Regions from separate parts of the Arsenophonus apicola genome, predicted to be linked through region 2. Evidence: riboswitches for the same ligand, from Rfam matches in the RefSeq annotation. Region 2 holds a riboswitch; each other region holds the start of a gene.
The links. A riboswitch is a leader RNA that binds a small molecule or an ion and turns the genes downstream of it on or off. The one in region 2 is predicted to bind magnesium.
Positions count from the first base shown of each region.

Region 1: linked by a shared signal. The riboswitch ahead of LDL57_RS12250 (magnesium transporter) and the one ahead of LDL57_RS02140 (magnesium transporter) in region 2 are both predicted to bind magnesium.
Region 3: linked by a shared signal. The riboswitch ahead of LDL57_RS03325 (porin) and the one ahead of LDL57_RS02140 (magnesium transporter) in region 2 are both predicted to bind magnesium.

Region 1 is NZ_CP084222.1:2,560,829-2,568,848, reverse strand. It holds gene LDL57_RS12260 (YceI family protein) at 1-516, shown strand, start outside; gene LDL57_RS12255 (DUF6694 family lipoprotein) at 815-1,162, shown strand; M-box (ykoK) riboswitch at 1,336-1,508, shown strand; gene LDL57_RS12250 (magnesium transporter) at 1,581-2,645, shown strand; gene LDL57_RS12245 (SprT family zinc-dependent metalloprotease) at 2,672-3,178, opposite strand; gene metK (methionine adenosyltransferase) at 3,364-4,521, opposite strand; gene speA (biosynthetic arginine decarboxylase) at 5,177-7,084, shown strand; gene speB (agmatinase) at 7,233-8,020, shown strand, end outside.
Region 2 is NZ_CP084222.1:498,419-506,438, reverse strand. It holds gene fruB (fused PTS fructose transporter subunit IIA/HPr protein) at 1-200, shown strand, start outside; gene fruK (1-phosphofructokinase) at 197-1,138, shown strand; gene fruA (PTS fructose transporter subunit IIBC) at 1,150-2,847, shown strand; gene LDL57_RS02145 (DedA family protein) at 3,261-3,800, shown strand; M-box (ykoK) riboswitch at 4,066-4,235, shown strand; gene LDL57_RS02140 (magnesium transporter) at 4,368-5,306, shown strand; gene LDL57_RS02135 (MFS transporter) at 5,723-6,907, shown strand; gene LDL57_RS02130 (hypothetical protein) at 7,208-8,020, shown strand, end outside.
Region 3 is NZ_CP084222.1:766,865-774,884, forward strand. It holds gene speFL (leader peptide SpeFL) at 91-198, shown strand; gene speF (ornithine decarboxylase SpeF) at 465-2,624, shown strand; partial or broken gene potE (putrescine-ornithine antiporter) at 2,701-4,026, shown strand; gene LDL57_RS03320 (lysozyme inhibitor LprI family protein) at 4,264-4,680, shown strand; gene LDL57_RS03325 (porin) at 4,799-5,863, opposite strand; M-box (ykoK) riboswitch at 6,136-6,305, opposite strand; gene LDL57_RS03330 (LysR family transcriptional regulator) at 6,460-7,341, opposite strand.

The sequences.
Region 1 (8,020 bases), 1.2 Mb from region 2:
ATAGCCGCTAATTATAAAATTGATAATGAAGGTCAACATGCTTTTGTTCAGTTTCGCATTCAACATTTAGGTTACAGTTGGATTTATGGTAGTTTTAAGAATTTTACTGGTAGTTTTACCTTTGATGAAAAAAATCCACAAAATGATCAAGTTAAGGTGGTGATCAATACTGCCAGCATTGATACTAACCATGCAGAACGCGATAAGCATTTGCGCAGTGCCGATTTTTTTAATGTAAAAAAATATCCGCAGGCAACTTTTATTTCAACTAAGGTTAGTCAAGTCAAGGGGGCTTATCATATCGATGGGCAACTGACACTAAATGGTGTAACAAAACCGTTAGTACTTAATGCTATCTTAATTGGTGAAGGTGACGATCCATGGGGAGGTTATCGTGTTGGTTTTGAGGCAACTGGAAAGATTAAATTGAAAGATTTTAACTTTAAAAAAGATCTTGGCCCTAAATCGCAAGAAGCTGAGCTGATTATTTCTCTTGAAGGTGTTAAATTACCATAAAATAAAAGTAATATTGAAAGAGCCTGTATAGGCTCTTTCGATTATGTTGGAAAAATAGCAGTATATTAAGCAAGCTATTTTAATTTATGGCTATTTAATGAATAGCAATTTGATTGTATTTAAATTTTATTTTTACTCTGTAACAACTAATAAGCAATCAAGTATTACTGTTAATTTTTGCCAGCAATATGAAAATTTTTTTTTACAATTATTCTCTTTAAATTTTCATTATATTCAAGTTTATTATTTTTAATTTTGCTATGCTGATAATTAAAGCAGTGAGAAGGGCGTTATATATATGAGATTTAATCTATTAATTTTCTTCATCAGTTTTTTGTTATTGGGTTGTGAGCAACAATTAAAACTAAATGGTGAAAATAAGCAATTATTACGTTCTTCTATTACTGAAGTACGAGATTCTCTCTCTTTTGAAAAACAGCAACAATTTGACGAAGCTATTGATATTACTATGTTTAATAGTATTAATTTTGATGAATATCGCCAACTTGGTGAAAGAGCTGCTTCCAGAGCATTGGAAAAACGGATTTGTCGAACATTAGATGGTAAAACAGCAGAACAAGTTATTAATGATGCAAAAAAGATAAAAATAGATCGCCTAGCATTTGATGAAAATTTGCTTTTTTAATTAAATAACTTACGATTTTAATTATTATTTTCGTTTATTAACTTAGCGGCTTGATTCTATTATTTACCAACTTAAACAAAAACTAAACCATAAGTAACACGATAATTGGAAAAGCTATTTAGCTTCATTATAATCTGCTCGAGTTAATATTAATTTTTAATATTAAGCACGGTGCAGTATCTCGTTAGGCGAGGCTCCTATACAAACATAGGTTACTGATCTGACGACGTCGAGAGACGCCCAAGATCAGGACAGGATATATCGAGTCAAGGTGTATCCCCATGTAACTTCCTGCTGGTTGCAGGATACGTTGTATAGTGCTAAAACTGAGACGTTGAGATAGCTTAATATTCTCGCATCTGGTTTTGCCCCTATTTGAGAACTGTTTGCAGTATATAACAGTGATAGGGTTTCGAAAATGAAGTTAACATCCCTACAAAAAACGGCTCCCAGCGTGGTGTGTCCGGCCAATAGTCATGCAGAAAATTTCAATGAGCAACATCATAATAATTTTGATGAAGTAAAAGTTAGTGCTTATATGAGTCAATCTTATATCGCTGTTTCGATGAATGATTCTGTTGCTGCTATTAAAAATAATCTGGCTAATATAATTACCGGCGATCAGATCCCGACTTATCTTTATGTCATTGATAAAGATAAATATCTAAATGGCCTGTTATTGATGAAAACATTATTAACCTCATCAAATGAACTCCTTGTCTCAGATATTATGCGACGTGATTTTTTTTCTGTTTCACCGGAACAATCACGTGAAGAGGTTTTTGCCCTGCTTAATCATTGTGATATTGATTCTATTCCGGTTGTAGAGTTTTCTAAATTAAAAGGAGTATTACGCGCTCAAGATATCGCTGAATTAATTGAGGATGAGAATACCCAAGATGCCCACTTGCAAGGGGCAACATTACCTTTAGAAGAGCCTTATATGTCGACCAGCCCAATAACATTATGGCGTAAACGCGTTGTTTGGTTATTGATGTTGTTTGTGGCTGAAGCCTATACAGGTACAGTATTGAAAGCCTTTTCCGATCAGCTGGAATCTGCCATTTCATTAGCTTTTTTTATTCCTTTATTAATAGGCACAGGCGGTAACAGTGGTACTCAGATAACTTCTACTTTGGTTAGGGCAATGGCGCTAGGAGAAGTGAGTTTACGTAATTTAGGTGTTGTGCTTAAAAAAGAGATATCTACATCATTTTTAGTGGCATTAACAATAGGTTGTGTCGGCATATTTCGTGCTTGGATCCTGGACGTTGGCTATCAAGTTACCCTGGTTGTTCGTTTGACTATGATGGCAATTACTGTGTGGAGTGCGATCGTTTCTTCTATTATTCCAATGGTACTTAAACGATTGAATATTGATCCTGCAATTGTTTCTGCGCCTTTTATTGCTACGTTTATAGATGGCACAGGATTAATCATTTACTTTGAAATTGCTAAGATGATTATGACTGATTTAGCGTGATCAACAGGGGAGAGTGAATTGCTCTCCTATTGATTCTGCCAAATAAGATATTGACCACATTTTTTGCAAATATACTCCCCTTTCCCGTGTTGGATTTTGTTGTGCCGGCGTAGAGTCAATTGATGTGATAGGTCGCACTGGCAATGGTAATGAAAGATCTGCTTACGAATTGAGTTTAATGCAAACTGATGCGTTGTCTGTGGTGGGACTTCGAGGATCACTGCCATCATCCATTTCCATTCTTTACCATGAGGGGCTGTTTTGCCAAAACAGTGATAAACCAACAAGTGGGCTAACTCATGAGGAATAACTTGATTAACAAAAATCTCACCATTTTCAATTAGTAAAATGGGGTTAAGACGAATTTCCCATGCTTGTAGATGGGCACTACCGGCAATGGTTCCTCGCTGTCGGTAATTAATCAACGGTGCTGTAAAGTTTTTTCCCAATTTAGTACTCGCGGTAGCCAGTTTGTTGCGTAATACGTGCATGACAATCTGTTGTAAAGCGATCGGTATTCGCTGTGATTTCATATTATTAATCTAGTTAAATGGCAAAGAGTGAGCTCAGAATAAAAGAAATTAATTTATTATGGTCTTTATTAATTAAATGTTGGAAAAATTCAATAATTAATTGCTATTTTTGGCTAGCTCTAAAATAGCAAAAGGGAGAGTTATCTAACTGTCCCTTTGCTGTTTTAACAAGATAAAATCGACGACTAGTTAGTTAAACCTGCGGCTGCACGGAGTTCAGCAATTTTATCTGTTTTTTCCCATGGAAATTGAGAACGGCCAAAATGTCCATATGCTGCAGTTTGATGGTAAATAGGTTGTAATAAATTGAGCATTTTAACTAGACCATAAGGACGTAGGTCAAAAATTTCATGCACTAAATGAACCAGAGTTTCATTGGCTATTTTTTCTGTACCAAAAGTTTCGAGCATGATAGAGGTAGGCTCAGCGATGCCAATTGCATATGAAATTTGAATTTCACAGCGATCAGCCAGTCCTGCGGCAACAATATTCTTTGCTACATAGCGCGCAGCATAGGCAGCAGAACGATCGACTTTAGAGGGATCTTTTCCAGAAAAAGCCCCACCACCATGGCGGGCCATGCCACCGTATGTATCGACGATAATTTTACGGCCGGTTAAGCCACAATCGCCCATTGGGCCGCCGATAACAAAACGCCCAGTTGGATTAATAAAATATTTGGTATTTTTATGTAGCCATTCTGTCGGTAATACTGGCTTAATAATTTCGTCTATTACAGCTTCTGATAAGGTCTCTTGTTTAATTTCCTCAGCATGCTGCGTAGATAAAACAATGGTATCAATGCCTACTATTTTATTATTTTCATATTGGAAAGTGATTTGGCTTTTAGCATCTGGACGTAACCAGGGCAAGGTACCATTTTTTCGCACTTCAGCTTGGCGTTCGACTAAGCGGTGGGCATAAGTAATTGGCGCTGGCATAAGAACATCGGTTTCGTTATTAGCATAACCAAACATGATCCCTTGATCACCAGCTCCTTGTTCTAAGGGATTTGCGCGATCGACGCCTTGATTAATATCAGGAGATTGTTTGCCAATTGCACTGATAACAGCACAGGAGTTGGCATCAAAGCCCATATCGGAGCTGGTATAGCCAATTTCGCGTATTGTACGCCGCGTAATTTCTTCAATATCTACCCAAGCGCTGGTCGTAATTTCACCGCCAACCATTACCATACCTGTTTTTACGTAGGTTTCACAGGCAACGCGTGCTTTTGGATCTTGCTCAAGAATTGCATCAAGAACCGCGTCTGAAATTTGGTCAGCGATTTTATCAGGATGACCTTCTGAGACTGATTCAGAAGTAAAAAGATGTGTGGTCATAGATGTTTTGTTACCTTAAAAATTCGTAGAAACTGAATTAGATGTATTACCATCCAGACGTCCATTTTAATGTTAATTTAGCACTATGGCTAGCGGTTTTTTATATTTGTTTATTGTTAAAAACGGATTTGCTAAATAGAGATAAATTTGTTGATGTTTTATTCAATTTGATTTTGCATTTTTCTTCTAATAAAGGTATAAACAGCGCGATAACTGATGAACCTTTTTTCTCATCAGGCGTTATGCGGTAGTATCGATATTGATGCTACTTCTCAATTTAAAATGGTTATGTTCTGAAATTGAATTTATAAAACCATGTTTTGAGGTGAATGGGTAATGTTCCATTATCAGCAAATAGCAAATTACCAATCATCACAGCTTAATGTCTGTGTACCCGCTTCTTTTTCCTTTCTCTATATTACGACTGCTAGTCGAAATTATAGGTCGTACTCGAGACAGACTAAAATCATTTATTGATAAGTTATTTTGCAACTTTAAATAACAGAATGATTATTGAATTGTCATTAATCCTTTTTTTAATTAGATAGAGTTATTGCTGTTTCCTGCAGTTTTAAAATTTGCACAGAATATTATCTTGTTAGATATGATAAAATAGGAAAGAAGTGAAACTCATACTCCATTTCAGGAGATAACTATGAAGAATAATATCGCGCGTAAAATGCAACAAACCTACAATATTGCATATTGGGGAGGTGGCTATTACCAAGTTAATGAACAAGGTAATATTAGTGTTTGTCCAAATCTTGACCAACCAGAAGCAAAGATTGATTTAGCCGCATTAGTTGAACAAGTACAGGAAGAACAACAACATTTACGTTTGCCGGCACTATTTTGTTTTCCGCAAATTTTGCAACATCGATTGCGCTCAATTAATGCTGCATTTGAACGGGCGCGTCGCGATTATGGCTACCAAGGTGACTACTTTCTTGTCTACCCAATTAAAGTAAATCAGCAGCGGCGAGTGATTGAAACTTTAGTGAGATCAGGTGAACCTTTAGGTTTAGAAGCCGGCTCCAAAGCAGAATTAATGGCTGTATTAGCCCATGCAGGTATGACGAAATCGGTGATTGTTTGTAATGGTTATAAAGATCGGGAATATATTCGTTTAGCGTTGATCGGCGAAAAACTTGGCCATAAGGTCTACTTAGTGATTGAAAAAATGACTGAAATTGATCTAGTTCTAGATGAAGCGAAAAGATTAGATGTTATTCCTCGTTTAGGAGTAAGAGCGCGTTTGGCATCACAAGGTTCGGGTAAATGGCAAGCAAGTGGCGGTGAAAAATCAAAATTTGGTTTGGCCGCTGCTCAGGTTTTACAGTTGGTTGATACATTAAGAAGTGTTGGGCGGTTGGAAAGTTTACAATTATTACATTTCCATTTAGGTTCTCAGATGTCTAATATCCGTGATATTGCGACAGGCGCGAGAGAGTCAGCTCGTTTTTATGTTGAGTTACATAAGTTAGGTGTCAAGATTGAGTGTTTTGATGTAGGTGGTGGTCTTGGCGTTGATTATGAAGGTACGCGTTCACAGTCGGATTGTTCTGTCAACTATGGTTTAAATGAATATGCCAATAATGTTATCTGGGCAATAGGGGAAGCCTGTGATGAACATGGGCTAGGGCATCCAACGGTGATCACGGAATCAGGTCGAGCGCTAACCGCTCATCATACCGTATTAGTTTCTAATGTCATTGGTGTTGAACGTAATGAATTTACTAAGATCACACCACCACCGAAAGATACCGAATTATCACTTATTTCTCTGTGGGAAACTTGGAATGAAATGCAACAGGGAAATAGCCGTTCATTACGTGAATGGCTGCATGATAGTCAACTTTCCTTATATGATGTGCATACCCAATATGCCCATGGCATGTTGAATTTAACAGAGCGTGCTTGGGCTGAAGAGCTCTATCTTAATATTTGTCGTCGTATTCAGCAGGATTTAGATCCCAGTAATCGCGCTCATCGTCCTATCATCGATGAGTTACAAGAGCGGATGGCTGATAAGCTATATGTGAACTTTTCACTATTTCAATCTATGCCGGATGCATGGGGTATTGACCAACTTTTCCCCGTACTGCCAATTCAAGGATTAAATGCGCCATTAGAGCGTCGAGCGGTGTTATTAGATATTACCTGTGATTCAGATGGTATTATTGACCATTATATCGATGGTGATGGTATTGCTGCTACTATGCCAATGCCTAATTATGATCCGGAAGAGCCGCCAATGATAGGATTTTTTATGGTAGGAGCTTATCAAGAAATATTAGGTAATATGCATAATTTGTTTGGCGATACAGCGGCGATTGATGTCTATATTGATAATTCAGGTGAAGTCAGGTATTTACAAAGTGAAGAGGGGGATTCAGTGGCGGATATGCTCCATTACGTCAAGTTAGATCCTAAAATGCTATTGACGCTTTTTCGTGATCAAGTCAATAGTAAAGATTTGACGAAAAGTTTAAAGGAGCAGTTTCTGGCTGAATTTGAAACAGGATTATATGGTTACACCTATCTGGAAGGTGAGACAATATAAGTTAGCCAAGGTTATTGAGCAATAATGGAATAATCTTATCTGGTGCGCTGTAAAAGCTTGTTCTTTAGCGCTAGCTGGATGCCAAGCAGAAGAGCAGTGATCTTAATAGTGAAGGTTATTCATTAATAAACAGTTTGAGATAAATTATATGATTAATAATACATTAAATAATCAGGAAGATAATTCTTTGGTTTCTAATGCCTTTGGTTTCATGCGTTTTCCACTCCATTTTTCACCTTATAATAGTGATGCACAGTGGGTTATCACCGGTGTCCCTTTCGATATGGCGACATCAGGCCGTGCTGGCAGCCGGCATGGGCCGGCTGCTATTCGGCAAGTATCAGCAAACCTGGCATGGGAAGGTAAACGTTGGCCATGGCAGTTTGATCTCAAAGAGCAGTTAAAAATAGTTGATTGTGGTGATCTCGTTTTTGCTTTTGGCGATGCACAAGATATGAGTGATAAGTTGCAAGCCCATATCGAAAAGTTATTGGCATCTGGCAAAAGATGTTTAACCTTTGGTGGCGATCACTTCGTTACTTTACCTTTATTACGTGCTCATGCTAAGCATTTTGGTAAAATGGCGTTGGTTCATTTTGACGCACATACCGATACCTATAGCAATGGTAGTAAATTTGATCATGGTACTATGTTTTATCATGCGCCTAGTGAAGGGCTTATTGATGCGACTCACTCCATTCAGATTGGTATTCGGACTGAATATGATAAAGACAATGGTTTTACGGTATTGGATGCGGCTTATGTGAATGACGCCCGGCCGGAAGATATTATTGACCAGATAAAGTCCACAGTGGGTGAATTACCTATATATTTAACCTTTGATATTGATTGTCTAGATCCGGCTTTTGCGCCGGGTACCGGAACCCCCGTTGTTGGTGGATTAACCAGCGATCGTGCCTTAAAGTTATTGCGGGG
Region 2 (8,020 bases):
AATTTAATAGCAAAGTCACTATTACTAATTTAGATGGGAACGGAATTCCTGCCAATGGCCATAATGTAATGAGTGTCATTGGATTAGTTGCTCGTCAAAATGATCGTATCCAATTTAAGATCAGTGGCCCTGACGCCCAAGCAACCTTATATGCCATTGAGCAGGTGATTAACGCTAATATGGATGAAAAAATTACATGAAAGGTAAAGTTGCAACCATTACATTAAATCCGGCATATGATTTAATCGGTATGGTAGACAATATTGAAAAAGGTGCCGTCAACTTAGTTAAAACCCATGGATTGTATCCAGCAGGCAAAGGCATTAATGTTGCTAATACATTAAAAAATCTAAATATTGATGTTACTGTCGGTGGTTTTTTAGGTAAAGAAAATCTAAACGATTTTCAACACGACTTCAAAGAGCGTGGGCTCACAAATCGTTTTCATGTGATTGAAGGCAGAACTCGCATTAACGTCAAATTGACTGAAAAAAATAGTGTGGTTAGTGATTTTAATTTTTCCGGCTTTGAAGTTAATAAACAAGATTGGCAGTATTTCGCTAGAGATTCACTTAGCTGGTTAAGTCAATTTGATATGGTCTGTGTTAGTGGTAGTTTACCCAAGGGTATCGATTTAGATGATTTTACTGACTGGATGAAACGGCTCCGTAATCAGTGTATGTGCGTCATATTTGATAGTAGCCGAGAAGCATTAATTACCGGTTTAAAAGCCAACCCTTGGTTGGTGAAACCAAATCGACATGAATTAGAAAGTTGGATTGGCCACCCTTTACCTACCTATCAAGAAATCGCCAAAGCAGCACAACAATTACGTTCTCAAGGCATTGCTCATGTTGTGATTTCCTTAGGCGAAGAAGGTGCAATGTGGGTCAACGCATCCGGTGCCTGGTTAGCAACACCGCCAAAATGCCAGGTTGTTAGTACAGTTGGTGCCGGAGATGCCATGGTCGGAGGTTTAATTTATGGCTTAATGATGCGGCAAACAAGTGAACATACATTGCGCTTAGCAACAGCTATTAGTGCCATATCAGTCAGCCAAGGTAATGTTAGGAGTATGGATCGGCAACAACTGACAAAAATGATGAACCAAGTTGCTCTGATCCCATTTCAAATATAAGGAATCTCTTGATGAAAACAATTGCTATTATCCACTCACCCCAAATGTCAGCAAGAACCTATCTTGCTAAGCAAATGCTATGTCAGCAGATACAACAACAATCTTTAAAATTAACGGATAATGCTGCGGATGCTGAATTGATTATTGCTATTGGTGAAAATATAGCTGATGAACAGCAATTAATCGGTAAAAAAGTTTTCTTTACTAATGAAACACAGATAATACGTGCGCCAGAAAAGACTCTCTCTATGGCCGAAAATAAAGCGATCATTGCGGACAAAGCAAATCTTATTAAATCAGCAACCGCAAAAAATCAGCGTGTTTTAGCCGTGACCGCTTGTCCTACAGGTGTGGCACATACTTTTATGGCAGCAGAAGCATTAGAAACTGAAGCTAAAAAGCGAGGCTGGCAAATCAAGGTAGAAACGCGTGGTTCGGTTGGAACTGGCAATGAAATTACCTTAGAAGAGATTAATGACGCCGATTTTATTATTGCTGCCACTGATATTGAAGTTGATTTAGCGAAATTTGCTGGTAAACGTATTTATCACACCTCAACAAGCGCCGCTTTAAAAAGAACGGCGCAAGAGATGGATAATGCGTTAGCTAAAGCTGAATGTTATCTACCTAACAAAATAAAAAACAGCTCAGACAACTCAACTGAGAAAACAACAACCCAAGGGGTCTATCGTCATCTGCTTACTGGTGTTTCTTACATGTTACCCATGGTAGTAGCCGGTGGCCTCTGTATCGCTCTCTCTTTTATGTTTGGTTTAGATGCTGCCGAGCAACCAGGTACATTAGCTGCGGCATTAATGCAAATTGGTAAACACTCTGCTTTAGCCCTCATGGTACCCATTTTATCTGGTTATATTGCTTACTCGATTGCTGACAGAACGGGCTTAACGCCTGGATTAGTGGGTGGCATGTTAGCAGTTAGCACCAATGCCGGCTTTCTTGGTGGTATCATTGCTGGTTTTATGGCTGGCTATGTCGCTAAATCGCTCAATCAATACTTTCCATTACCAAAAAGTATGGCGTCCCTAAAACCAATCCTAATCGTGCCATTATTCGCCACGTTAATCACTGGCTTAGTCATGATCTATATTATTGGTAATCCCGTTTCCTGGATAATGACCGCCCTTACAGAATGGCTAACCAACATAGGCACAACTAATGCCGTCATTTTAGGTATTATTTTAGGTGCCATGATGTGTACAGATATGGGAGGACCCGTTAATAAAGCCTCTTATGCATTTGGTGTCGCTTTATTAAGCGCCCAAACTTATGGACCTATGGCAGCCATTATGGCAGCGGGTATGGTTCCCCCTTTAGCCATGGGACTTGCGACATTATTTGCCCGTCACAAGTTTTCAACTAATGAACGTGAAGGCGGCAAAGCAGCGTTCGTATTAGGTCTATGTTTTATTTCTGAAGGCGCCATTCCCTTTGCTGCCCGTGACCCAATGCGAGTATTACCCATCTGTATGCTTGGCGGGGCAATTACCGGTGCATTATCGATGTATTTTCATGTCACACTAATGGCGCCTCATGGTGGACTATTTGTTATGTTGATCCCTGGCGCGGTACAACCAATTATTGCTTATCTGTTAGCGATTATGTGTGGGACTTTAATCAGTGCAATATTATATGCCTATTTAAAAAGACCCGAAGTAGAAACTTCATTGAATAAAAAAATACTTAACTAATTATTTTGTCATTAACAAAAAGAGAATTGTTAATGACAAAGATAATCATTAATAGATTTACAAGCCTAAACAGAGAGTATGGTAAAATCAATCGGTTGCACTAAGATTTAATGCTAATTAAAATTTAAACTAGCTTAAAATAACTGGTCTGCTTGCTAGCTAAATAAAGACATTCTTTATTTGATATATATTGTTAACTAAAGCGATTGACCATTTAGCCAACCATTCACTAACATATGTCTATCTTGAGCAAAATTTTTATTTACTCATAAATTACTCAATTTAAATTTAGTAAAGTTAATCCTGTTATAGCAACAATTAAATAACTTTAATTTACGCTAATATAGATAAATTATATTATTATAATATTTTTTATTTTGTCAGAAATAACTCACTAATGAGAAAATAACGCAATGAAAACCGAAGAATTTATGACATATCTAAATGCATTTTGGTCAGAGATTAATTTACATCCGATATGGCTATTTACCATATTATTTAGCATAGCGATGAGCAAATCTACGGTTGTCTTATCTTCTTTTCTACCGCCGGCATCTGTTATGTTATTAACCGGTATTACTGCCAGTCTGCCAAAACTAAATAGTTTAGTTTGGTTGGCGATTACTTTAGGTGCCACCACCGGTTCAATAATTTCCTACTATTTGGGTAATCAAATAACCCGCAGGAATTTATTCAGTCGTTTTTTTAGTCGTTATCAATCAACTATTGATAATGCCCATAACAAATTACAAAACCAAGGAATAACCGTGTTATTTACATCTTGTTTTATAGCTGTATTAAGATACATGATCCCATTAGTCGCCGGCATGTTATTAATGAACCGAACTAAGGTATATAGTATTTGTTTATTATCAGCAGCTATTTGGGCAGCCGTATTTATTTTAATTGTTAAAGGCACATTTACTATTATTGCACCAGAAACATTTATGTAATATAAATGGCATTATTTAAGATAGTAAAAACAAAAAGTTAAAAGAATTTATAATGTTTTAATTTAAACCATCTAATTTTTATCCATTCATATTTCAAATAATCATCTCTTTTACTTTATAATAAAATAAAGACAACATTTTCTTATTTTGACTGTTGAAATTTGACTTTCTTAAATCTTAACTAAACAACTTAAAGAAAAAATTGTAATCAAGATAAGTAAATTTATAATCGCTGGCGTTCAACACTGTTGACGTGAAATACAATAAACGATCTCGTTATGGCGAGGCTACCTAACAAACAAAAGTTACTGCCGTACTTGCATGGAGACAGGCTTGTATTGGTAAAACAGGTATGATCGAATCAAGGTCTTACAAAAGTAACTTTCCGCTTGGAATACGTTGTTAGAAGCTAAAACCTAAACGTTGGGATCTCCTTCCCACGTTAGTTCGCCCCGGTGAGAGATTTTAACACCTATAGGGGACTTTTTTATGGCTTTACCTATCCAACAAAATACATTTAAACCTCGCTATCATGTTGACCAGGCAAACGCGACTGCCACTTCATATATGACACAGAATTATATGACTTTACCAGAACATATTTCTGTTGCAGAAGCAAAAAAAGTTTTTCTGGAAAAACTTGAGGAAAATAGTATTACTAACCAAATTTTCATTACGACTAATGAAATATTAATCGGTATTTTATCAGTGAAATCGCTTTTAAAACACCCAACTGATAGTGATAGCATCAACCAACTGATGAAACCCAATTTTTTCTTTGTGGCCCCAGATGCTAAACGCACAGAATTAGCAAAATCATTGCATGACTGCGGTTTCGATCTGGTGCCAGTATTAGATAAAGGTGTATTAGTTGGCGCCCTTAGCGAACGAGAAATTGATCGCATATTGGAAGATGATGCAACCGAAGATGCTCAATTACAAGGTGGTAGTTTACCGTTAGATAAACCCTATCTGCAAATGAGTCCTTTTGCCCTGTGGAAAAAACGTAGTGTATGGTTACTTTTATTATTTATTGCAGAAGCCTATACCAGCACGGTCATCAAATCATTTGAAGAGCAGTTAGAAGCGGTAATTGCTTTAGCCTTCTTTATTCCACTATTAGTGGGAACAGGTGGTAACAGTGGTACTCAGATTACGTCAACGATTGTTCGTTCAATGGCGATTGGAGAACTTTCCATCAGTCATTTATGGCAGATTTTACGTAAAGAAATGTCGACTGCGGTATTAATCGCCATCACTTTAGGGGCAGCAGGGATCTTACGTGCTAGCTTTATGAATATTGGTTGGGATATTTGTATTGTTGTCAGTCTGTCACTGATCTGTATAACTCTCTGGTCAGCCATTGTCTCTTCGGTCATTCCTCTACTACTTAAAAGATGTGGTATTGATCCAGCGGTAGTTTCAGCACCATTTATCACAACACTGGTTGATGGTACTGGTCTGATTATTTATTTCGAAATTGCCAAAGTTATCCTCAATATATAACAAACACAGGCTCGGTCAGTTACCGAGCCTTTATCATTAAAATCTAAATATTTACTGATTAAAATTAACGTAAAAATAACACCCAGTTATTCCCTAACTTATTCTAAATTGTAATAGTTTTTTAAGATATCACTGTCGTATGATCATTTAATTACATCAAAGTAAATTGCCATCTATTTTTCATCAATATTGTATTAATTAACAACTCGCCTACTGTAACGAATTTGCATTTTAATTTACTTAATTTGTATGATTTTAATTAAATAGGATTAAAAAACAGCGCAAATCAGATAAAACTAAATTAAAGCTCAACAAAAAATAGAAAAGTTTGCTAGTTAGCAGCAACTCCGTTTGAATATCGATCCTGAAATTTTCCTGCATGCTTGAAATAAAATTTTCTATTAAGGGAAATATTTATGAAAAAAATTAACAGACAAAATTTGGCTTTCTTTACTTTTGGCTTAGCATTGCTCACTATGATGGGTATTTTAGGGGTTGATACTTATTTGCCCTCTATTCCTGATATCGCAAAAGAATTTAATAAAAGTCTCTCATCAACCCAGCTTTCAATCATGGCCTATACCTTGGCAATTGGCTTAGGACAATTAATCTTTGGTCCACTTTCCGATGCCATTGGTCGCCGCAGAATTATGTTAACCGGTGCGGCTATCTATGCAGCAACAACATTCATGTTAACACAAACAGAAAGTCTACCTGCTTTTCTTGTTATTCGTGTTATCCAAGGATTGAGTATCTCAATCACCTTAGTCACCTCCGTCAGCGCAGTACGTGATGTTTCGCGAGGAACTGTCGCTGCTCTACTATATAGCATCATCATTACGATTGAAGGCTTTGTCCCGATTGCGTCACCATTAATTGGCGGTTTTATCAATGATTTATGGGGATGGCGCAGTATATTCGGCTTAATTTTTATCTACGCCTTAATTACCATTGTCTATGTCTTTTTTGCTTTTCCTGAAACGTTATCAGTAAAAAAACGGACAACTTTTTCTTGGCGCAAAACCAGCAATATATATCAATATATTGCCTGCCAACCCAAATTCTATTTACCTTGTTTATCGCTCGGTTTATCTTTTTCATTAATTTATTGTTATGTAACCGCGGCGCCATTTATTTTTATGATCAAATTTGGTGCTAGCGCCTCAATTTTCGGTATCTACTCGGCTATTATCGGGCTTTTTTTATTGGCAGGCGCATTTTTATCCAGCAAATTGCTACGAAAATTTAGTGCGACAAAAATTTTATCCATTTGGCTAAGATCGCTGCAAATATTAATAATTGTATTTATTCCGATATTTATCTACCAAAATAATACCATCACTTTCTTTGCATTCTTTGCCATTATTATGTTTACTGGCGGGTTATTCGAATCTCTATATACCTATTTAACAATGAGTAGCCAAAAAAATAGTCTGGGAGCAACCTCAGCATTGATGGGCTCAGCTTCCTTAGTCATTCCTTCTATGATCGGCGGCATAGGTAGTTTCTTTATTGAAATGAATTTATATCTATGGATGGTTTATATTTTAATTTTAGTTACCTGCATGGCATTAATGCTAACTAAATATCAAAAATTATAAATTTATTGATCAGTTGGGATAAACTCAACTGATCAATACAGCATTAAAACAATCAATGACGCTATAAAAATAAGCGGATCATATTCTACCAATAACGCAGCTACGCTATTTGAACCGATTGACGCATCTAAAAGAGGCATCATAAAAGTAATAACCATTATTAGCAAAAATTTACTTTGCTCTCTTCATCAGCCAGCCTCTGATTTATTAGATCCTATAAATAAAAAATAAAAGTTTTTTATAAAAGTATTTAATCTTAATTTACTATATTTTTACATTTTAATTACATAAAGGATCGTTATGATGCCGTTTATCGATTCAACACTTTCATCCTCGCACAGTTTTTTATCAATATCCGATTCAACTCACCGCCAAAAAACAGAGAACGAAAATAGATCCAGTGAAAACCATGTGACCAGCAGCGAAACAACGCTAACCAATCCGATAGTACAGAACCAAGAAACTGCGCAAACTTCATTGTCAAAAAGCTTCGTCAGAGATAACCATGGTATTGTTACGGTTATTAATCAATCGCTTTATCAGCCTAAACCTATTTTATCGCTTAACACTAATGATTTTAATAAACTTGTCTATGATGAACAGAATCAACGCTTACGTTCCTTATTAATTGAAGACGGTTATCCACTCGACCAATATGATAACGCAATACAGACCCTTTCACTGGTAAACCCTGTCATTGATTATCTGACTCGCTATAAAGATGATAAAGAGAAGATAACTGCTCTTGTCAGGTTATTGTTACAGCCGTTAGGTGAATATGGTGCTAAGCAAGGAGAAAAAATCTCTTCTGCTCGGCAACAAGCCGTCATTGCCAATTGGTTACAATACACTATATTCGGTATGTCAACGGAAGCATGGATGTTAAATCAGGTCAGTGATATCCAATCACAGGAACATTCCCTCTTCCATCATGCTAATCTACAACGTCGGTTATTCAATCAACTAAATGATTATCACACGCCTAACAAATTGTCAGCGCAAGCCCGTATTTACTATCAACAACAAGTTATCAATCGCATCCTGCCAACCTTTATGCTACAAACTGACGACGAGCAGCAACAAAAAACTTTGTCTAACATGATGATAAATCAA
Region 3 (8,020 bases), 270 kb from region 2:
TTTTGATTAACATCATTATTTATTTTTTTTATTAATTTATATTGATAAAAATACCCCATATAACAAACTGCTTTTTTAGAAGTGCAAAAAATTGAAAATAATAACCGACTTTGGCCCCATATAAGACGAACAACCCATTTAATGATGTTCTGCCATCGCTCATGTTTTAGTTTTGAACGTTTCTGCACCCACAGGTGATCCTTTTCGACATTCATGCTGCTGTTTTTACTGTATGGATCGTCATTCCCAAATAGTCATGCCATTGATTTAAATAAATCATGTCTATTGTATTAACTATTCATACTTGTCAATCAGCGCGTTTAGATTAATTAATCTAACAAAATGATTTATTGCTTTAATCTAAATCAAATTTAGCTTAATTCAATTTTCAATAAAAAATACGCCAAAATAAATGTCCATCCATTTTGGCCGCAATTCTATTGTCTTAATTTACAGGAAATAAAATGGAACAATATAAACTCGCTACCAGTTTTGATATCAGTGATCATATTGATAGCTCACGTAGCTTGGTTAATATCTTTGCTACTGACTTCAGTGATGTTGCGGCGATTATTATTTCGCTAGAAGATATTCAGCAAGGTGGACTTGATACGATTAAACAACAAAGTTTTGGTCAGCCGATTTTTGCGCTCATTCATCACAATCAAGTTATTCCGGCTGATACACTTGCTTGTCTGACTGGTGTTATCGATCTCAACAAAAACAATAGCCAGTTGTATGCTAAGCAATTAGAAACTGCGGCACAAAAATATGAGCAAAGTTTACTCTCACCTTTATTTGGTAAGCTAAAAAAATATGTCGAACAAGGCTACAGCGCTTTCGATTGTCCAGGTCATCAAGGGGGAGCATTCTTTCGGCGTCATCCATTAGGTAACTTATTCGTCGACTATTTTGGTGAAAACCTGTTCCGTTCAGATCTCTGTAATGCTGACGTTTCAATGGGCGATCTATTGATCCATGAAGGTGTACCTTGTACGGCACAACAATACGCCGCAAAAGTGTTTAATGCCGATAAAACCTACTTTGTTTTAAACGGCACCTCTTCTGCCAACAAAGTGGTATTAAACGCCTTACTGGCACCGGGGGATTTAGTGTTATTTGATCGCAACAATCATAAATCTAATCACCATGGTGCGTTGATCCAAGCAGGTGCTACACCAATCTATTTAGAAACAGCTCGCAATCCATTTGGCTTTATCGGTGGCATCGACGCTCACTGCTTTAATGAAGATTATCTGCTTGATCTGATCAAAAAAACTTCGCCTGAGCACGCAGAGCAAAAACGTCCTTTTCGTCTGGCGGTGATCCAACTTGGTACCTATGACGGAACAATTTACAATGCACGTCAAATTGTCGATAAAATTGGCCATCTTTGTGACTATATTTTATTTGATTCCGCCTGGGTGGGTTACGAACAGTTCATTCCAATGATGAAAGACTGTTCGCCATTACTGTTGGAACTCAATGAAAATGATCCAGGTATTTTGGTCACTCAATCGGTTCACAAACAACAAGCAGGTTTCTCACAGACTTCTCAAATCCATAAAAAAGACCGTCATATCAAAGGGCAACCACGTTATGTCAATCACAAACGCTTGAATAACGCCTTTATGATGCACGCTTCCACCAGCCCGTTCTACCCGCTATTTGCCGCTTTAGATGTTAATGCCAAAATGCATGCCGGCGAAAGTGGCAAACGGCTATGGATGGACTGCGTAAAAACCGGTATCGAAACGCGCAAATTATTGCTAAGTTGCTGTAAACTCATCCGCCCATTTATTCCTGCAATGATCGATGACCGCCCCTGGAATAACTACGACACCGATGAAATCGCTAATGACTTACGCTTCTTTAAATTTACCCCCGGCGAACGCTGGCACTCATTTGATGGTTACGCGGAAAATCAGTACTTTGTTGATCCATGTAAACTAATGTTAACTACACCCGGCATCAATAGCCAAACTGGCAATTATGAAAGCTTTGGTGTACCAGCCACTATTCTGGCAAATTACCTACGTGAACAGGGCATTATCCCGGAAAAATGCGATCTAAACTCAATTCTATTTTTACTCACACCGGCAGAATCGATAGCAAAAATGCAACATCTGGTGGCCCAAATTGCCCGTTTTGAACATTTACTGGAAATCGACGCCCCATTAGCTGACGTTTTACCAACACTCTACCGCAGCAACCAACAACGCTATCAGCACTATACCCTGCGTCAGCTATGCCAAGAGATGCATGACTTATATGCCAAATTGAACGTAAAACAACTACAAAAAGAGATGTTTCGTCAAGCGCATTTTCCAGCCGTTAAAATGTTACCGCAAGCAGCCAATATCCAGTTTGTACGCGGCCAAATCGAACTGATTGCGATTGAAAACATTGCCGGTCGAATTGCGGCCGAAGGCGCGCTACCTTACCCACCAGGCGTACTATGTGTTGTGCCAGGAGAAGTCTGGGGCGGTGCGGTGCAAAACTATTTTCTGGCGTTAGAAGACGGGATCAATCAGTTCCCAGGTTTTTCACCTGAACTACAAGGCGTATATCTGCAAACTGATGCTGATGGCCGCATCCGTGCTTATGGTTATGCCATTAAATAGTCATGTATATCTTCACAAACCGTAAATCTTTACCAATTAAATAACTAAGATTTCTCAAGAGTTAAGAGAGAAAAAAATGCAGGTATCTAAAAATAAAATGAGTGTGCTACAGCTAACCATATTGACTACGGTTAATATGATGGGCTCAGGTATTATTATGTTACCGACCAAGTTAGCAGAAGTTGGTACCATATCGATCCTCTCATGGATCGTTACCGCTGTCGGCTCAATGGCCCTGGCTTACGCTTTCTCAAAGTGTGGCATGTACAGCCGCCGCAGTGGCGGGATGGGTGGTTACGCTGAATATACCTTCGGTAAATCCGGCAACTTTATGGCTAACTACACCTATGGGATCTCACTATTAATTGCTAATGTCGCGATTGCTATCTCTGCAGTTGGTTATGGAGCAGAACTATTCGGGGTAAGCTTAAGCCCATTACTTATTTGTATCGCTACCATCGCCGTATTATGGATCTGTACTGTTGCTAACTTTGGTGGTGCTCACATCACGGGTCAGATAAGTAGTATCACCGTTTAAGGGGTTATTATTCCAGTTATGGGGATCTCCATTATTGGCTGGTACTGGTTCAAAGCCGACCTATATATCAACTCCTGGAACCCACATAATTTTCCATTTTTTCAGGCCGTTGGCTCCTCAATTGCCATGACATTATGGGCATTTCTCGGCATGGAATCGGCTTGTGCAAATAGTGAAGCTGTTGATAACCCAGAGAAAAATGTCCCTATTGCTGTATTAGGCGGCACACTAGGCGCAGCAGCCATCTATATTGTATCCACCAATGTCATAGCCGGTATTGTGCCTAATATAGACTTAGCTAACTCCACGGCCCCCTTTAGTTTAGCTTTCGCACAAATATTTAATCCCACTATCGGTAAAGTCATCATGGCGCTAATGATCATGTCATGTTGTGGTTCCCTACTGGGTTGGCAGTTTACGATTGCGCAAGTATTTAAATCATCATCGGATGCTGGCTACTTTCCAAAAGTTTTCTCCGCTGTCAATAAAGCAGAAGCGCCGATTAAAGGTATGCTGATTATCGTCATTATCCAATCTGGCTTAGCGCTGATGACCATTAGTCCATCACTAAACAAACAATTTAATGTATTAGTTAACCTAGCCGTTGTCACTAATATTATCCCTTATATTCTTTCTATGGCCACCATGATCATCTTACAAAAAGTGGCTAATGTTGAGCCACAGAAAGCAAAAATGGCTAATATTATTGCTTTTATTGGGGCCGCCTATAGTTTTTATGCCTTATATTCTTCTGGAGAAGATGCCATTATGTGGGGCGCGCTAGCGACATTCTTAGGCTGGACGCTCTATGGCTTCGTTTCGCCACGCTTCGAGATGGAAAACAATCAAAATATACATAGCTAATACTAACTCAATATCATTGACTAACTTTCTCCTCATCACCATGCGATGAGGAGTAATTTAGCCAGCCTAAATTAGCGATCTACATAATGACGATAATTTCAGCATTGACAAATAACCATTCTTTTATTCAGGCTAAATCGTAATATTAATAAACAACCGACATTAATATCTCAACCAGCAACCTTGTCCTGTATACTTATATATTATTAATACCGATAAACCATTTGAGTTGATGCCATGAAAAAATTAATCATAGTTATCATGTTATTTATCAGTAAATTGGTACTTGCCGATAGCAATAATATCGATCAAGCGTTAGAGCAATGTTTAGCCAAACCAACAACAGTATCAACCCTCGATAGCATTGATTGTTACCAAAATGCGTTAAAGTTATGGGATAACGAATTGAACAAGCAATATCAATTATTAATCGCCGCTAAAGAGTTAAGCCCAAGATTCAAAACTGCGTTGAAAAAATCACAATTGGCATGGATAAAATATCGCGATCTCAACTTAGAAGCGATTAACCGCTTTTATGACAATCAGCAAGGAACCTATTGGGGGATCGCCGCGATGGCTAACAAAATTGAGTTAACTAAAAATAAAGCGCTGGAATTAACCAAATTAAGAACAAGCACTGAAATCGGTAATTAATAACCATTGGTTAATAAAAATAAATTTAGTTATGTGTGTCGTTAGTTATTTAATGACACACATAACTAACCATTACCATGAAAGATAACAGAAAATTCGCTCACAATAGTGATAAAGTTTAGAAACTATAAGTCATCCCTACCCCAATAACATTATCGCGCGCTAGCTCTAATTCGTTACCCCGTTGGCTATTTCTCAATAAATTAACTTTATAAGCAGCGTAAGCTTTGAAATTATGGTTAAAATTATAGTTAGTAAAAATATTAAGATAATTAACCACATCTACTTGCTTATCAGCCCGTGAATAAAAATAAGCTATTCCTGGCTCCAAGCCTGATGCAAAAGCATAGGAAGAAAGCAACTCAAGGGTATTAACTTTACCAAAGATCACTACATTATCATCGACTTCGTGGAAATGAATATTGCGGCTTTCGGAATATAAACCGGCAAATTTGACAGGTTCAGCGTCATAATTGAAACCTACCGCCCATATTTCCGCCGATTTACCCGCCCGGATCTGCTGTTGCTGCTGAGTTCTGTTGGAATAAAAATAGGCCACGGTTGCTTGCAAATTATCCGTTAAGTGATAATTAACACTAGCTCCCCAACCCTCACCATTTTGATGCTGAACCTCCTCATTATGGCTATTTTTGCCTTGATATTGCAAAGCAAAATTGAGTCCCTTAATCAAATTAAAAAAATCAGTTTGGCGATAAGTCAGCAAATTACTTGCTTCTTTGGTGGTTGAAATATCACTATCAGAAAAGAAATCACCGTCAAAAAGCGACAATCCATCGGTATAAGCAGCAACATCATAAATCACACCATAATTACGACCATAATCGATATGGTGAGTAGCATATTTTAATCCGGTAAAAGCCAAATTATTCTTTGATTCATTACTTTTGTCCCCTTCTCCACCATGCAATTCTATTTCATGTTCAAATTTGGCAAAACCACTAGCAGAATCGGTAAACTGACTATCTAACTCTAAACCCAGTTTTACTTTTATTTCATTACCATCTTGATCCTTATCTTTTGAACTCATTAGTTTAGATTCAATCTCACCATTTACCGCTATTCGACTACCTTGCTTATCATAAACGTCTACAGCCATAGTCCCGGGAATATAAAAACTGAAAAAAATTAAACCGGTCGATTTATTTTTAATAAAAGAAAACATGATACTTATCTCAAGACATATAAAAATTGATGAACTAGTCATCATACAAATATTTTAAATATACACAGCCTAATTAGTAATTAATGATAATCACTTTATGCTGTTTTAACCCAATAAAATAAACAGTTAATTTATCGGTATAGGAGAAAGAAGAGAGATATAGCTAAATCTAACTAAGAAAATACTTTGCTCGCTGAATGTCAAAAATAGAAACATATAGATACCCTATAATAAATCTCATATATAGGGGCGACCAGATGAAAGAGCATAGAACACTATCCCAATCGTCTTAGTTTTAGCACTATACAACGTATCCTATGAAAGGAAGTTACTTTGAGACAAACCTTAATACGATCTGCCTTGTCCTAACCTTGGGCGTCTCTCGACGTCGTGAGATCAGCAACTTGTGTTTGTATAGGAGCCTCGCCTAACGAGATATAACACTTTCGAATGAGCGCATATTATATGCGTAAAGAATTGGGAAAAAATATCCCATTGCTAGTTTGTTTATGTTTTATTTAATTATGTTAGCCATTTTACGCTAAAGCCAAGCAACGAGTCGTTAAATCAATGAAATAACAAACGGTGCTAATTACTTAATGATAACCAAACCACTCTTTTAATCCTGAGCTTAAAATGGCAGATATGGCAAAATAACAATAATCCGCTCGGTAATATAGCATCAATGAATGAATATTATTAACTTCATTTTTGTCGACTTTTATCTCTTTTAATTTTTTTGCCAAAATAGAATTAATAGCCATATGGTCAGGAATATAAGTAACTCCTAATCCTTTTTCAGCCAATTTCACACATGAATAATAATCAGTGGTTAACATCATTTCTGCATAAGGCAGAAAATGATATCGCTCATCATCGACCTTACCCTGTAATGAAGGATAAATAACCGTTTCAGAAGATAAAGATAAACTATTCACCCGTTCTTCTTTTGCCAAAGGGTGGGTTGGATCCGCCACTAACATCATTTGAATATCACCAACAACTTGCGCATTAATGTTGTTGTATATCTCAACACATTGTAAGCCTAAAACAAAATCTGCTTTGTTACTATTAAGGGTAAATTCAACATCAAATAAATCCGCATGAACAATATGTATTTCAACAGCGGGAAATTCCTTCTTTAATTTTAATACTACATCAGCAATCGCCTCTTCAGGAATCAATTGATTAAATGCTAATCTAATGGCGGCAGGATCTTTATTATTATTTAAAGCGAAAGAAAACTTTTCTAATTTTTGCAAAGATAACAAAAACATTTTAACCTTTGGTAATAAAATTTTACCATTACTATTTATATCCAAAACAGAACCATTCGAGCGTTTATCAAATAATGTATAACCTAATATAATCTCAAGTTCATTTATCCAACGACTAATTGTGGTTTTAGACTTATTTAATAATATCCCTGCCTGTAAAAAATTACCTGACTCAGCAGCAGCGACAAACGCCATCAGCATTTTATTTTCTATTTGTGGTAAGAATTTTTCATTACTGCTCCGCTGTCTGTTTTATTGAATAATTATTAATTGAAATCAATTTATAAAATTTTATAATAAAATATTATGATAATCAGACATTAACAAATATTTTTCTGCAACTAAATTTTTAATAGTATATTTAATATAAATAAATTTCATTTTTTGTAAAAAAACGTTAGGTATCGCTATCAGCGATACCTTAGTATTTCAACTAAATAGCAATGTAAAATCAAATTTAATTTATTTTTTGTTTAAACTCTATTTATTTAACTATTCAATCATCATTAGAAATTTTTAATTTTATAATAAATGAAAATAATAATAGATTAGCAGCATTTAATTAATATATAGCTCTTTAAATTAATAATATATTTCTATAATTTCAATTAACTATATTTACATAACTTATTTAGTTAATAAAAAGTCTCGCCCAACTAACCAATAAATTAATTATGACTAATTAGGGGAAAATAAAGTTAATACTAAGCTATATCATCAAACAACAACTTACTTAACCTAAATTTAGCTGATTTTTATGTGCTATGTCATGAAATATAAAAAAATTTTCATTAATATATGACGCTAAATAGCAACCAACAAAACACCACTTAGCAATCAATTAATCCGCTAGCGCCATTTTGCGGGAAACAATTATTAA